3 regions of the Bradyrhizobium sp. Ken51 genome follow, and region 2 is predicted to be linked to each of the others. Evidence: predicted binding sites of a transcription regulator. Region 2 holds the regulator's gene; each other region holds the start of a gene.
The links. The regulator PhoB, encoded in region 2, activates phosphate uptake and scavenging genes when phosphate is short. The targets are predictions, from matches to a motif close to TGTCATNNANCTGTCAT.
Positions count from the first base shown of each region.

Region 1: AC0L27_RS05530 (DUF47 domain-containing protein) is a predicted target of PhoB. The motif match lies at 3,538-3,554, and genes of this name have one in related genera.
Region 3: ugpB (sn-glycerol-3-phosphate ABC transporter substrate-binding protein UgpB) is a predicted target of PhoB. The motif match lies at 2,057-2,073, and genes of this name have one in related genera.

Region 1 covers NZ_JBVVPB010000002.1:402,277-407,274, forward strand. The annotation lists gene AC0L27_RS05515 (peptide chain release factor 3) at 1-1,350, opposite strand, end outside; gene sugE (quaternary ammonium compound efflux SMR transporter SugE) at 1,520-1,834, shown strand; gene AC0L27_RS05525 (inorganic phosphate transporter) at 1,827-2,834, opposite strand; gene AC0L27_RS05530 (DUF47 domain-containing protein) at 2,849-3,493, opposite strand; gene AC0L27_RS05535 (branched-chain amino acid ABC transporter permease) at 3,652-4,620, opposite strand; gene AC0L27_RS05540 (branched-chain amino acid ABC transporter permease) at 4,622-4,998, opposite strand, start outside.
Region 2 covers NZ_JBVVPB010000023.1:93,487-98,484, reverse strand. The annotation lists gene pstB (phosphate ABC transporter ATP-binding protein PstB) at 1-808, shown strand, start outside; gene phoU (phosphate signaling complex protein PhoU) at 819-1,535, shown strand; gene phoB (phosphate regulon transcriptional regulator PhoB) at 1,558-2,265, shown strand; gene AC0L27_RS30255 (GcrA family cell cycle regulator) at 2,501-3,013, opposite strand; gene AC0L27_RS30250 (aspartate aminotransferase family protein) at 3,467-4,669, shown strand; gene argF (ornithine carbamoyltransferase) at 4,669-4,998, shown strand, end outside.
Region 3 covers NZ_JBVVPB010000007.1:949-5,946, forward strand. The annotation lists gene AC0L27_RS14040 (organic hydroperoxide resistance protein) at 88-513, shown strand; gene AC0L27_RS14045 (CaiB/BaiF CoA transferase family protein) at 690-1,907, shown strand; gene ugpB (sn-glycerol-3-phosphate ABC transporter substrate-binding protein UgpB) at 2,140-3,456, shown strand; gene ugpA (sn-glycerol-3-phosphate ABC transporter permease UgpA) at 3,504-4,385, shown strand; gene ugpE (sn-glycerol-3-phosphate ABC transporter permease UgpE) at 4,385-4,998, shown strand, end outside.

The DNA of each region.
Region 1 (4,998 bases), on a different contig from region 2:
GAGTGCGCCGACGACGCCGACCAATGCGGGCGCGCCGTCGCGCGGGCGGAACACCTGCACAACGCCCTCTTCCGACATCTGCTGAAGTGCTTCCTTCAGCTTCTTCGCTTTCATCGCATCGGTCAGACGCACGCGGCGGACGATTTCCGGTGCAAAGCTCGGCACGCCGACGAAGTTGAAATCCTCACCGTCGGTCAACGTATCGCCGATCCGCAGCGTGCCGTGATTGGGAATGCCGACGACGTCGCCGGCATAGGCTTCGTCCGCAACCGAACGGTCCTGCGCGAAGAAGAATTGCGGGCTGGACAGCGGCATGCTCTTGCCGGTGCGCACCAGCTTCGCCTTCATGCCGCGGCTCAGCTTGCCGGAGCACAGCCGCGCAAAGGCGATGCGGTCGCGGTGGTTCGGATCCATGTTGGCCTGGATCTTGAACACGAAGGCGCTCATGCGGGGGTCGGTGGCTTCGACCTTGCGCTGATCGCTCTCCTGCGCGCGCGGCTCGGGCGCGAACTTGCCGAGCCCTTGCAGCAAGTCGCCGACGCCGAAATTGCGAAGCGCGCTGCCGAAATAAACCGGCGTCAGATGGCCCTCGCGAAATGCTTCGAGCTCGAACGGTTTTGAAGCCGCGGTGACGAGCTCGAGCTCGTCCTTGACCGCGGACACGTCGAGATTGGCGTTGAGCTTGGTGAGCTCGGCGATCTCGATCTGCTGCGCCGCGCCGGTCTTGGCGCCGCCGCCTTCGAGCAGGCGCACGCCGCCATTGACGACGTCGTAGGTCCCGAGGAAATCGCGGCCGCGGCCGACAGGCCAGGTCATTGGCGTGGTATCGAGCGCCAGCGTCTTCTCGATCTCGTCGAGGAGCTCGAACACGTCGCGGCTCTCGCGGTCCATCTTGTTGATGAAGGTGATGATCGGGATGTCGCGAAGACGGCACACCTCGAACAGCTTTCGGGTGCGCGCCTCGATGCCCTTGGCGGCGTCGATCACCATGACGGCGGAATCGACCGCCGTGAGCGTGCGATAGGTGTCTTCCGAAAAGTCCTCGTGGCCCGGCGTGTCCAGCAGGTTGAACACGAGCCCCTCGAACTCGAAGGTCATGACCGAGGTCACGACAGAGATGCCGCGCTCGCGCTCGATCTTCATCCAGTCCGAACGCGTATTGCGCCGCTCGCCCTTGGCCTTGACCTGGCCGGCCAGATTGATGGCGCCGCCGAACAGCAGCAGCTTTTCGGTCAGCGTGGTCTTGCCGGCGTCCGGATGCGAGATGATCGCAAAGGTACGCCGCCGCGACACTTCAGCGGCAAGCGAGGAACGGGCCGTCGATTCGGCTGTGGTGGCGATGTCGGACATTGCGGCAGCGTTTGGCAGGGAAAATGAGCCTGATCAAGCCTCATCTGGTGATTGCGGAGCCTTCCGGCCAGCCCCATATCCGGCCTGGGATCAGGTTGGGAGGGACGGCCTTCCCTTCCCATCACCACGCCAGTCGCGGGGACGACCCTGCCTTGAATGGAGGGTCGTCATGGCCTGGAGCATCCTGTTCGTCGCCGGTCTGCTGGAGATCTCCTGGGCGATCGGCCTCAAATATACCGAGGGGTTCAGCAAGCTCGTTCCGTCGGTCCTCACGCTCGGCGCCATGGCCGGCAGCATCATCCTGCTCGGGCTCGCCCTCAAATCGCTCCCGATTGGAACCGCTTATGCAGTCTGGACCGGAATCGGCGCAGTCGGTACCGCGACGCTCGGCATCATCCTGTTCGGCGAGCCGGCCACCGCGTTTCGCCTCGCCAGCATCGGACTGATCGTCGCCGGGATTGTCGGACTGAAGCTGGTTACCTGACGAAGATCTTGACCGCCCACCAGCTCAGCGCGGCGACGATGGCCGAGGCCGGCATCGTGATCACCCAGGCATAGACGATCGAGCTGGCGACGTTCCAGCGCACCGCCGAGAGGCGGCGAGCAGCGCCGACACCGACGATGGCGCCGGTAATGGTGTGGGTGGTCGAGACGGGAACACCGAGGAAGGTCGCCATGAACAGGGTCGCGGCACCGCCGGTCTCGGCGCAAAATCCCTGCATCGGGGTCAGCTTTGTGATGCGCAGGCCCATGGTCCGAACGATGCGCCAGCCGCCCATCAGCGTTCCCATCGCCATCGCGGCCTGGCAGGAGAGCACCACCCAGAAGGGGACGAAGAATTCGCCGCCGAGCTGGCCCTGCGAATAGAGCAGCACGGCGATGATGCCCATGGTCTTCTGCGCGTCGTTGCCGCCATGGCCGAGCGAATAGAGCGAAGCGGAGGCGAATTGCAGGATGCGGAAGGCGCGATCCACGGCAAAGGGCGTGGAGCGCACCGAGGCCCAGGAGACGATCGCAACCAGCACCATCGCGAGCAGGAAGCCGACCAGCGGAGACAACACGATGGCGATCACCGTCTTGGACAATCCGCTCCAGACCGCCGCCGAAAGCCCGGCCTTGGCTACGCCTGCACCAAACAAGCCACCGATCAATGCATGAGACGAGGACGATGGGATGCCGAGTGCCCATGTCACGAGGTTCCAGACGATGGCGCCGACGAGCGCGGCGAAGATCACCTGAGCATCTACGATCGCGGGATCGATGATGCCGGTGCCGATGGTCTGGGCGACGTGGAGCCCGAACACCAAGAAGGCGACGAAATTGAAGAACGCGGCCCAGAACACCGCGTATTGCGGCCGCAACACGCGGGTCGAGACGATGGTCGCGATCGAATTGGCGGCGTCGTGCAGGCCGTTCAGGAAGTCGAACAGCAGCGCGACGGCGATCAATCCGACCAGGACGGGAAGACCCAACGCAACATCCACGGCGTGGCCCTGCCCTATACTTGCTCGATGACGATGCTGTTGATCTCGTTGGCGACGTCGTCGAAGCGGTCGGCGACTTTCTCGAGGTGGTCGTAGATCTCTGCGCCGACGATGAAATCCATCGCGTTGCCGTCGCGATGCTTGAGGAACAGTTCCTTCAGCCCGATATCATGGAGGTCGTCGACGCGGCCTTCCAGCTTGCCCAGCTCTTCCGTGATCGCGGTCAGCATCGCCACGTTCTGACCGATCTTCTGCATCAGCGGCAGCGCACGGCCGACCAGATTGGCGCATTCGATCAGGAGCCCGCCGATCTCCCGCATCGGCGGCTCGAAGCTGCGGACTTCGAACAGCATCACGGCCTTGGCGGTCTGCTGCATCTGGTCGATGGCGTCGTCCATCGAGGTGATCAGGTTCTTGATGTCACCACGGTCGAACGGGGTGATGAAGGTGCGGCGCACCGCCGTCAGCACCTCACGGGTGATGTTGTCGGCATCGTTCTCGAACTGGTTGACGCGCTGGCAATAGACCGGCGTCTCCTCGCCCCCGTTGAGCATGCTCTGGAGCGCGATCGAGCCCTGGATCACGGTCTGGGCGTGGCGGTCGAACAGGTCGAAGAACCGTTCTTCCTTGGGCAGGAAAGCGCGAAACAATCGCATCATGGGGGAGAGACTACCGGTTGGATGATGGCCTGGCCCAAGCGGGCCGTCATGAAACTGTCATAGACCATTTTCGATCCACGCGCGTGCCACCTCACGCCCGTGGAGCCGGATCATCCACCGCTTTCGCACGTCAACACATCTTCCAATATATCAATGACTTACAGCGACCGCCGGAAGTAATGCGCGATTTCGCCGATGACGCCGCGGCGGAAGGTGAGCACGCAGATCACGAAGATCGAGCCCTGAATCACGGTCACCCATTGGCCGAACCCCGCCAGATATTGCTGCATGGCGATGATCACGAAGGCGCCGACCACGGGACCGAACACGGTTCCGAGTCCGCCGACAAGCGTCATCAGCACGACTTCGCCCGACATCGACCAGTGCACGTCGGTGAGCGAGGCATTCTGCGCCACGAAGACTTTCAGCGCACCGGCAAAGCCGGCCAGCGTGCCCGACAGGACGAAAGCCAGGAACTTGTACTGATCGGTCCGGTAACCGAGCGAGATCGCGCGCGGCTCGTTTTCGCGGATCGCCTTCAGGACTTCGCCGAACGGCGAGTTGATGATGCGGAAGATCAGCAGGAAGCCGGCGAGGAAGCCGACCAGAACCACGTAGTAGAGCACGGTCGGCTTGGTCAGATCGAACAGGCCAAACATGCGTCCCTGCGGGATGCCCTGGATGCCGTCTTCGCCATGGGTGAACGGCGCCTGGAGGTAGATGAAGTACAATAGCTGCGACAGCGCCAGCGTGATCATCGAGAAATAGATGCCCTGGCGGCGGATCGAGATATAGCCCGTGATGAGCGAGAGCACGAACGCACCGGCGACGCCGACGAGGATGCCGAGCTCCGGCGGCAGCGCCCAGACCTTCAGCGCATGCGCGCTGCAATAGCCGGCCGTCCCCAGGAACATCGCATGGCCGAAGGACAGCAAGCCGCCATAGCCGATCAGCAGGTTGAAGGCGCAGGCGAGCAGCGCGAAGCAGAGCGCCTGCATCACGAAGAACGGGTAGACTCCGGTGAATGGCACCGAAGCCAGCAGCAGCGCCATCACCACGAACACGATCATCTCGTCGCGGATCGAGCGCGGGGTTACCGGCAGCGTGTCGTCCGTCAAGGCTGTCATATCAGGCCGCCCTTCCCGTCAATCCCGTTGGCTTCACCAAGAGCACCAGCACCATGAGCACGAACACGACGGTGTTAGAGGCCTCGGGGTAGAAATATTTGGTCAGGCCCTCGATCACACCGAGCGCGAAGCCGGTGATGATGGAGCCCATGATCGAGCCCATGCCGCCGATCACCACCACCGCGAACACCACGATGATGAGGTCGGCGCCCATCAGCGGCCGCACCTGGTTGATCGGCGCCGACAGCACGCCGGCGAGCGCGGCAAGGCCGACACCGAGGCCGTAGGTCAGCGTGATCATGCGCGGCACGTTGACGCCGAAGGCGCGCACCAGCGTCGGGTTTTCGGTGGCGGCGCGCAAATAGGCGCCGAGCCGGG
Region 2 (4,998 bases):
CGTATCGATGAGCGCGGCCGGTGGGCTGCCCCACGCGCCGGTGCTGCCGGAGGCGCCGCCCAAGGTGACCGTACGCAACCTGAATTTCTATTACGGCGAGCACCACGCGCTGAAGAACATCAACCTGACGCTCGGCGCCAACCGCGTCACGGCGTTCATCGGTCCGTCGGGCTGCGGCAAGTCGACCCTGCTGCGCATCTTCAACCGGATGTACGACCTCTATCCCGGCCAGCGCGCCACCGGTCAGCTCATGCTCGATCAGACCAACATCCTGGACGGCAAGCTGGACCTCAATTTGCTGCGCGCCCGCGTCGGTATGGTGTTCCAGAAGCCGACGCCGTTCCCGATGACGATCTACGAGAACATCGCGTTCGGCATCCGTCTCTATGAGAAGATCTCGAAGTCCGAGATGGACGGCCGCGTCGAAAAGGCGCTGCGCGGCGGCGCGCTGTGGAACGAGGTCAAGGACAAGCTCAACGCCTCCGGCCTGTCGCTCTCCGGCGGCCAGCAGCAGCGCCTCTGCATCGCCCGCACCGTCGCGGTGAGGCCCGAGGTGATCTTGTTCGACGAACCCTGCTCGGCGCTCGACCCGATCTCGACCGCCAAGGTCGAGGAGCTGATCCAGGAGCTATCCGAGGATTACACGATCGCGATCGTCACTCACAACATGCAGCAGGCGGCGCGCGTCTCCGACAAGACCGCCTTCATGTATCTCGGCGAGCTGATCGAGTTCGACGACACCAGCAAGATCTTCACGTCGCCGACCGACCGGCGCACGCAGGATTACATCACCGGCCGGTTCGGCTAGGAGACGCGACATGGGTTCTGAACATACCGCAAAGGCCTTCGATACCGACCTCCAGGAACTCACCCGCCTGGTCGCCGAGATGGGTGGCATCGCCGAGCGCATGATCGTCGAGTCCGTCGACGCGCTGATCCGCCGCGACGTCCCGCTCGGCCAGCGTGTCGTCGCCATCGACACCGAGCTGGACGCGCTGCAGAAGCGCATCGAGGAGCGTGCGGTGCTCACCATCGCCCGCCGTCAGCCGATGGCGGTCGATTTGCGCGAGATCGTCGGCGCCATGCGCGTCGCGACCGATCTCGAGCGCATCGGCGACCTCGCCAAGAACATGGGCAAGCGCGTCGCCGCGCTGGAGACGGACTTCCATCCGCTCAAGCTGTTCCGCGGCCTCGAGCACATGACCGACCTCGTGCAGCAGCAGGTCAAGTCGGTGCTGGACGCCTATGCCGCGCATGATCTCCCGGCGGCGATGGCGGTGTGGAAGGGCGACGAGGAGGTCGACGCCATCTGCACCTCGCTGTTCCGCGAGCTCCTCACCTACATGATGGAGGATCCGCGCAATATCTCGTTCTGTATTCACCTGATGTTCTGCGCCAAGAACATCGAGCGGATCGGCGACCACGCCACCAACATCGCCGAGACCGTGTTCTACATGATCGAGGGCCAGGCGATCACCGACAAGCGGCCGAAGGGCGACATGACGACCTTCGCCAACACGGTACCGAACACCTGAAGACTTAAGGAGCGACGACCCGATGGGCGCACGCATTATGGTGGTTGAGGACGAGGAAGCTCTGACCGAGCTTCTCCGCTACAACCTCGAAGGCGATGGCTATGACGTCGAGACGGTGATGCGCGGCGACGACGCCGACACCCGCCTCAAGGAGCACATCCCCGATCTGATCGTGCTCGACTGGATGCTGCCGGGCCTGTCAGGCATCGAATTGTGCCGGCGGCTTCGCACCCGTCCCGAGACCAAGCAGCTCCCGATCATCATGCTCACCGCGCGCGGCGAGGAGAGCGAGCGGGTGCGGGGTCTTGCGACCGGCGCCGACGATTACATCGTCAAGCCGTTCTCGGTGCCGGAGCTGCTGGCGCGCGTGAAAGGCCTGCTGCGGCGCGCGAGCCCCGAGCGGCTCGCCACCGTACTTGCTTTTGGCGACATTGAGCTCGACCGCGACAAGCGCCGCGTGGCGCGCTCGGGTCGGCCGATCGATCTCGGTCCGACCGAATATCGCCTGCTGGAGTTCTTCCTGGAGCATCCGGGCCGGGTGTTCTCGCGCGAGCAATTGCTCGACAGCGTCTGGGGCCGCGACATCTATATCGACGAGCGGACCGTCGACGTACATATCGGCCGCCTGCGCAAGCTGCTCAACCTCGGCCGCGAGCAGGACCCGATCCGCACCGTCCGCGGCGCCGGCTACGCGCTGGATGATCGGTTTGCCAAGGCGGAGCAGGTGTAGGAGATTTTGCGGTGTGATGTTGGCAGGTGATCTAGCGCTGCCGCCACAATCTCCGATGTCGTCCCGGCGAAGGCCGGGATCCATAACCACAGGGCGCGGTTTGGCGAAGACTCGGAGTTACCCTTTCGCACAACAACTACGTGCTCGGAGTATGGGTCCCGGCCTTCGCCGGGACGACATTCATTATTTTTGAGCCGTCATCGCGTCACGGCTCGATCCTGAAATCGAAACTGACTTACCGCGGACCCGGCTTCACCGGTGCGCGGCGCCGATCGGACGCCGGCTGGTAGGCAACGCGCGAGTGCTGGGCGCAATAGGGCAGGCCGGACAGCGCCCGGCCACCGCAGAAGAAGAAGTCCGGGCTCGAGGGATCGCCGACCGGCCAGTGGCAGGTCGCCTCGTTCAATTCCAGCAGCGACAGCCTCTGGCTCATCGGCACCACGTTGTCGTAGGTGACCGGATCCGGCTCAGCCTCGACCTCGAAGGCCTGCGCCAGCGCGGTGTTGCCGCGCGAGATCGGGCGGCTCACCCGCATCATGTGCTGCGCGGGGCGCGCCTTGCGCGGCCGGGGCGCTGCCGATGACGGGCTCTTGGCGCGGCCCGAAAGGCCGAGCCTGTGCACTTTGCCGATCACGGCATTGCGGGTCACATTGCCGAGCTCCGCCGCGATCTGGCTGGCCGAAAGTCCGGCCTCCCAGAGCTTTTTCAGCTGCTCGACGCGATCATCGGACCAGGTCAAAACCGTCATTGCACCCTTTCCCTCGCTGCGCGCCAGCCATCCTGGGGCCTCGCAGCGAATGCCTAAGCCTTCAAAAACCCGTGCCGCCAGAATCCCTTAAGGCTCGCCGGGCGTGACTAGAACGCCCGAACGTTTACGCCGGTACATAAGGACTTAGAGATCAGAACCACTGCACGAGATGTCGTATCTGACAATCCAAACGCTACAATATGGCGTGACTCCCGCGCAAGAGTCCGCCGACTCGCTTCCACATGTTCCGTGGTGAAATCCCGCAAAATCGGCACCGCAAGACTACGGATCCAGCGTTTCGCGAGGCTTTCCGGGCGGCATTGACACCGGTTTCACCGGGCCTAAGATAGTCGTGCGTGCCGCCCTCAAGAGGCGGCACGTTTCGTTTTCCGGGCCGGTCGATGGTGCGTTGCGCAATGCACGCACACCGTCCGCAACATTCAAGTGATCGTCATGACTAACAGCGTAGCGCCGCATTTGCTCCCCGTTTTCGCCAGGTCCGACCTCGGTTTCGAGCGTGGCGAAGGCTGCTGGCTGATCGCGACCAATGGCGAGCGCTATCTCGATTTCACCTCCGGGGTGGCGGTGAATGCGCTCGGTCATGCCCATCCGGCGCTGGTCGCGGCGTTGCAGGAGCAGGCCGCTAAGCTCTGGCACATGTCGAACCTGTTCCAGAGCCCGGACGGCGAAAAGCTCGCCGCGCGCCTGTGCAATGAAAGTTTCGCGGACTTCGTGTTCTTCTGTAATTCCGGCGCCGAGGCGCTGGAAGGTGTGATCAAGCTGGTCCGCCATCATCACTTCTCCAACGGGCATCCGGAGCGCTATCGCATCATCACGTTCGAAGGCGCCTTCCACGGCCGCACGCTGGCGACGCTGGCTGCGACGGGTTCGGCAAAATATCTCGAAGGTTTCGGCCCTCCGATGGAGGGCTTCGACCAGGTTGCGCATGGCGATATCGAGGCCGTGAAAAAGGCGATCGGTCCGCACACCGCCGGCATCCTGATCGAGCCGATCCAGGGCGAGGGCGGCGTGCGTTCGGCAACGCCCGCCTTCCTCAGGGCGTTGCGCCAGCTCTGCGACGACAAGGGCCTGCTGCTCGCCTTCGACGAGGTGCAGACCGGCATGGGCCGCACCGGCGATCTGTTCGCGCATCGTCGCACCGGCGTCACCCCCGACGTGATGTCGCTGGCTAAGGCGCTCGGCGGCGGCTTCCCGATCGGCGCGGTGCTCGCGACTGCAGACGCGGCTGCCGGCATGGGGCCCGGCTCCCACGGCTCGACCTTCGGCGGCAACCCGCTCGCGATCGCGGCGGCAAACGCCGTGCTCGACGTCATGCTCAAGCCCGGCTTCTTCGACCACGTGCAGAGGATGTCGCTGCTGCTCAAGCAGAAGCTCGCCTCCGTGATCGACCGTCATGGCGATGTCGTCAGCGAAGTGCGCGGCGAGGGCCTCCTGATCGGCATCAAGGCCGTGGTGCCTTCAGGCGATCTCGTTGCCGCCTTGCGCGCTGAAAAGCTGCTCACCGTCGGCGCCGGCGACAATGTCGTGCGTTTCCTGCCTCCTTTGATCGTCACCGAAGCCGAGATCGAGGACAGCGTCGGGCGGCTCGAGCGCGCCTGCACGGCGTTGTCCGGCAACAAGCGGGCGGCAAGCTGATGAACAAGTCGCCCGACAAAACACCCAAGAAAACACCGAAGCACTTCCTCGATATCAACGAGCTGCCGCTGTTGGAGCTCAAGCGCATGCTGGCCGCGTCCACCGCGATGAAGGCGAAGCAGAAGGCGCATCAGCCGGTCAGGCCGCTCGAAGGCAAGACGCTGGCGATGATCTTCGAGCGCCCCTCGACACGGACGCGGGTGTCTTTCGACGTCGCCATGCGCCAGCTCGGCGGCGAGCCCATCATGCTCACCGGCGCCGAGATGCAGCTCGGCCGCGGCGAGACCATCGCCGACACCGCGCGCGTGCTGTCGCGCTATGTCGATGCC
Region 3 (4,998 bases), on a different contig from region 2:
AATGTGAGGCTTCATAATTTCAATTGCGCACAATCTAATTGTTTGCGATAAGGATGCCACCCCACCCGAAAACACAGGGAGACGAAAATGTCAGTGAACGTCCTCTACAAGACCAGCGCAAAGGCCACCGGCGGCCGCGACGGCCATGCTGCGACCCTCGACGGCGCGCTCGACGTCAAGCTCACCACGCCGAAGGAGCTCGGCGGCGGCGGCGGCGCCGGCAACAATCCCGAGCAGCTGTTTGCGGCGGGCTATGCCGCCTGCTTCATCGGCGCGATGAAGTTCGTATCCTCGCAAGGCGGACCGAAGGTTCCGGCCGACGCCTCCGTGACCTCCACCGTCGGTATCGGCCCGCGCGCGGCCGGCGGATTCGGTCTCGATATCGACCTTGCCGTCTCGCTGCCGGGCCTCGCCCGCGCGGAAGCCGAGGCGCTGGTCGAGAAGGCGCACCAGGTGTGCCCGTATTCCAACGCGACGCGCGGCAATGTCGACGTTCGCCTGACGGTCGTCTGATCGGTTAGCTGAAGCGGCTGACCCCGGATCCCCTCGGGCCGGCCGCTTCCCTTGATTATTTGCCATGCCGCGGGATGCGGCGACCGACCTGCATGACGCCCTACGCGGGAAGCCATTGCCGGCTCGGACGAACCTCGTTAGGCCTGTGATCACATCGACACAGGGGACGCGAAGGCATGACTGAAGCCGTCAGTTCTGGAGCTGCCACGGGCGCAATGAGCGGCCTGCGCGTCATCGATCTCACGCGCGTGCTCGGCGGTCCCTATTGCACCCAGATCCTCGCCGACCACGGCGCCGACGTGATCAAGGTCGAGCCGCCCGCAGGCGACGAGGTGCGCGACTGGGGCCCTCCCTTCCACGAGGAAGACGCGGCCTATTTCATCGGCATCAACCGCAACAAGCGCTCGATCGGCCTCGACCTCGCCTCCGAGGGCGGCCGGACCGTGCTGCTCAAGATGCTGGAGAGCGCCGACGTCCTGATCGAGAACTTCAAGCCGGGCACGCTGGAGAAATGGGGCATCGGCAACGAGATGTTGCGCGAAAAATTCCCGCGCCTCGTGCATTGCCGGATCTGCGGCTTCGGCGCCGACGGCCCGCGCGGCGGCAATCCCGGCTATGACGCCATCATCCAGGCCATGACCGGCATGATCGCGGCGACCGGCTCGCCCGAGAGCGGACCGATGCGGATCGGCGTGCCGCTGGTCGATATCGGCACCGGCCTCTATGCGGCGATCGGCATCCTGATGGCGCTGGCGGAACGGCAGCGCTCGGGCCAGGGCCAGTTCCTGGAGACCACGCTGTACGAGACCGGTCTCGCCATCATGCATCCGCACACCGCGAATTATTTCATGCATGGCAAGCCGCCCTCGCTCACCGGCAACGAGCATCCCAACCTCGTGCCCTATGCGATTTTCCCGACCAAGACCGACAATATCTTCATCGGCGTCGGCAATGACGGCACCTTCCGCAAGCTCGCCAAGGAGATCGGCAAGCCCGAGCTAGGCACCGATCCGCGCTTTGCGCGCAACAAGGACCGCATCGCCAATCGCGAAGCGCTGCGGGCCGAGCTCGCCGCCGTGTTCAGTCAGCACGAGGCCGAGTCGCTGTGCAATCGCCTGCTCGCCGCGGGCCTGCCCGCAGGCCCCGTGCAGAAGATCGACCAGGCGTTGACCAACCCGCACACAATCGCGCGCGGCGATATTATCGAGAAGGACTGGTACAAGGGCGTGGCGTCCCCGATCCGGCTCGATCGCAGCAAGCCAAGCCTGCGTCGCCTGCCGCCGAAATTCAGCCAGCACGCAGCCGAGGTGCTGGGCGAGTTCGGCTATTCGACGTCCGAGATCGACGCGATGGTCGAGCAGGGCACGGTCTGCGGACCCGAGCGCAAGCGCTAGGGCCCTCGCCTTCCACATCCCACGGCAATGCCGCACTGCGGCGCGGGCGCTCTGTGCACCGCGAACGGAGGACGATGCGCGCGCGGCATTCGCCTATTTGACGGCTTCCCTTTTCCAGCGCTTGCCGCTTTCGTTTCGGCCGCTTACACAGTCATGTGAACGTCATATGGCGCTGCTAGCGCAAGCGATCATTTTTGACGGCCTAAGAGAACGGCCAAGGGAGGTTTACTTGATGGCTCTTCGACACTTTGGAGCGGCTGCCGCTATTACACTCACGGTTGGACTCTCGGCCCCGCCGGCCTTGGCCGCGACCGAAATCCAGTGGTGGCACGCGATGACCGGCGCCAACAATGACGTCATCGTCAAGCTCGCCACCGACTTCAACGCGTCGCAGAGCGACTACAAGGTGATCCCGACCTACAAGGGCAACTATCCCGATACGATGAACGCCGGCATCGCGGCGTTCCGCGCCGGTAATGCCCCGCACATCATGCAGGTGTTCGAGGTCGGCACCGCGACCATGATGGCCGCGACCGGCGCCGTGAAGCCCGTCTACAAGCTGATGGCCGACGCCGGCGAGAAGTTCGATCCCAAGATCTACCTGCCCGCCATCACCGGCTATTATTCGACGTCGAAGGGCGAGATGCTCTCATTCCCCTTCAACTCGTCCTCGACCGTGATGTGGGTGAACCTCGACGAGCTGAAGAAGGCGAACGTCGAGATCCCGAAGACCTGGCCCGAAACGTTCGAGGCCGCCAAGAAGCTGAAGGCTGCCGGTCATGACACCTGCGGCTTCTCGGGCTCCTGGATCACCTGGGTCAATCTCGAGCAGCTCTCCGCCTGGCACAACGTGCCGCTCGCCAGCAAGGCCAACGGCCTCGACGGCTTCGACACCGTGCTCGAGTTCAACGGTCCGCTTCAGGTCAAGCATCTCGAAACCCTGGTCGAGCTGCAGAAGACCAAGACCTATGACTACGCCGGCCGCACCAACACCGGCGAGGGCCGCTTCACCTCCGGCGAATGCCCGATCTATCTGACCTCGTCGGCGTTCTTCGGCAACGTCAAGGCGCAGGCCAAGTTCGCCTTCACCGCCGTGCCGATGCCGTATTATCCGGACGTCAAGGGCGCGCCGCAGAACTCGATCATCGGCGGCGCTTCGCTGTGGGTGATGGGCGGCAAGTCGGCCGACGAATACAAGGGCGTCGCGAAGTTCCTGACCTTCCTCTCGGACACCGATCGCCAGGTCTATATCCACAAGGCCTCAGGCTACCTGCCGATCACCAAGGCTGCTTATGAGAAGGCCAAGGCCGAGGGCTTCTACAAGGATCAGCCCTACCTCGAGACCCCGCTGCTGGAGCTGACCAACAAGGAGCCGACCGAGAATTCGCGCGGTCTGCGCCTCGGCAACATGGTTCAGCTGCGTGACGTCTGGTCGGAAGAGATCGAGCAGGCGCTGGCCGGCAAGAAGACCGCCAAGCAGGCGCTGGATGCCGCCGTCGAGCGCGGCAACACGATGCTGCGGCAGTTCGAAAAGACCGCCGTCAAGTGAGGCAATGAGCGGCAGGCCGCGACCCGGCCTGCCGCTCTGCTGGCATCATGCAAAAGCAAGCCATTTTCCAGTCAAGGCTGTTGCCGTACGCGCTGGTTGCGCCGCAGCTCGCGATCGTCCTGATTTTCTTCTATTGGCCGGCCCTGCAAGCGGTGATCCAGTCCTTCCTGCTCCAGGATGCGTTTGGGCTGTCGACCACCTTTGTCTGGTTCGAAAATTACATCGAGCTGTTCAAGGACGCGGCTTATTTCGAGGCGATCGTCCGAACGTTCTTCTTCTCGTTCGCGATCGCCGTCTCGTCGCTGTCCTTCGCGCTGCTGCTCGCCGTGATGGCGGACAAGCCGCTGCGTGGCTCGATGCTCTACCGCACGCTGCTAATCTGGCCCTATGCGGTGGCGCCGCCGGTCGTCGGCGTGCTCTGGATCTTCATGCTGCATCCCTCGCTCGGCGTGCTCTCGCGCTATCTACGCAATATGGGCATCGACTGGAATCCGCTGCTCGATGGCGACCAGGCCGCGGCGTTGATCATCCTCGCCGCCGCCTGGAAACAGATCTCCTATAATTTCCTGTTCTTCCTCGCCGGCCTGCAGGCGATCCCGAAGAGCGTGTTCGAGGCCGCCGCGATCGACGGCGCCCGTCCGATGCGGCGGTTCTGGACCGTGACCTTCCCGCTGCTGTCGCCGACCATCTTCTTCCTGCTGGTGGTCAACATCGTCTACGCCTTCTTCGACACGTTCGGCATCATCGACACCATGACCCGCGGCGGTCCGGGAACGTCGACGGTCACGCTGGTCTACAAGGTCTATTCCGACGGACTGCTCGGCGGCAATCTCGGCAGCTCGGCGGCGCAGTCGGTGATCCTGATGGTCATGGTCATCGTGCTCACCGGAATCCAGTTCCGCTTCGTCGAACGCAAGGTGACCTACTGATGGTCGAGGAAGAGGGCTTCCGGCGCTACATCGCCCATATCATCCTCTGGATCGGGATCGCGATCGTCGCCTTCCCGGTCTACATCGCGTTCGTCGCCTCGACGCAGGACAACGCGCTGATCGCCAACGGGCAGATGTCGCTGCTGCCGGGCGGTCATTTCTTCGAGGTCTACTACCAGACCATTTTCGTCGGCACGAGCGGCTCGACCCGCGAGCCCGTCGGCAACATGATGCTGAACTCCCTGGTGATGGCGCTGCTGATCGCAGTCGGCAAGATCTCGATCTCTATCATCTCGGCTTATGCGATCGTCTATTTCCGCTTTCCGTTCCGGATGCCGATCTTCTGGATCATCTTCATCACGCTGATGCTGCCGGTCGAGGTGCGCATCTATCCGACCTACAAGATCGTCGCTGATCTCCACATGCTCGACAGCTACGCCGGCCTGTCGCTGCCGCTGATCGCCTCGGCCACCGCGACGCTGCTGTTCCGCCAGTTCTTCATGACCGTGCCGGACGAGCTGCTGGAGGCCTCCCGCATCGACGGCGCCGGTCCCCTGCGCTTCTTTTGGGATACGCTGCTGCCGCTGTCGCGCACCAACATGGCGGCGCTGTT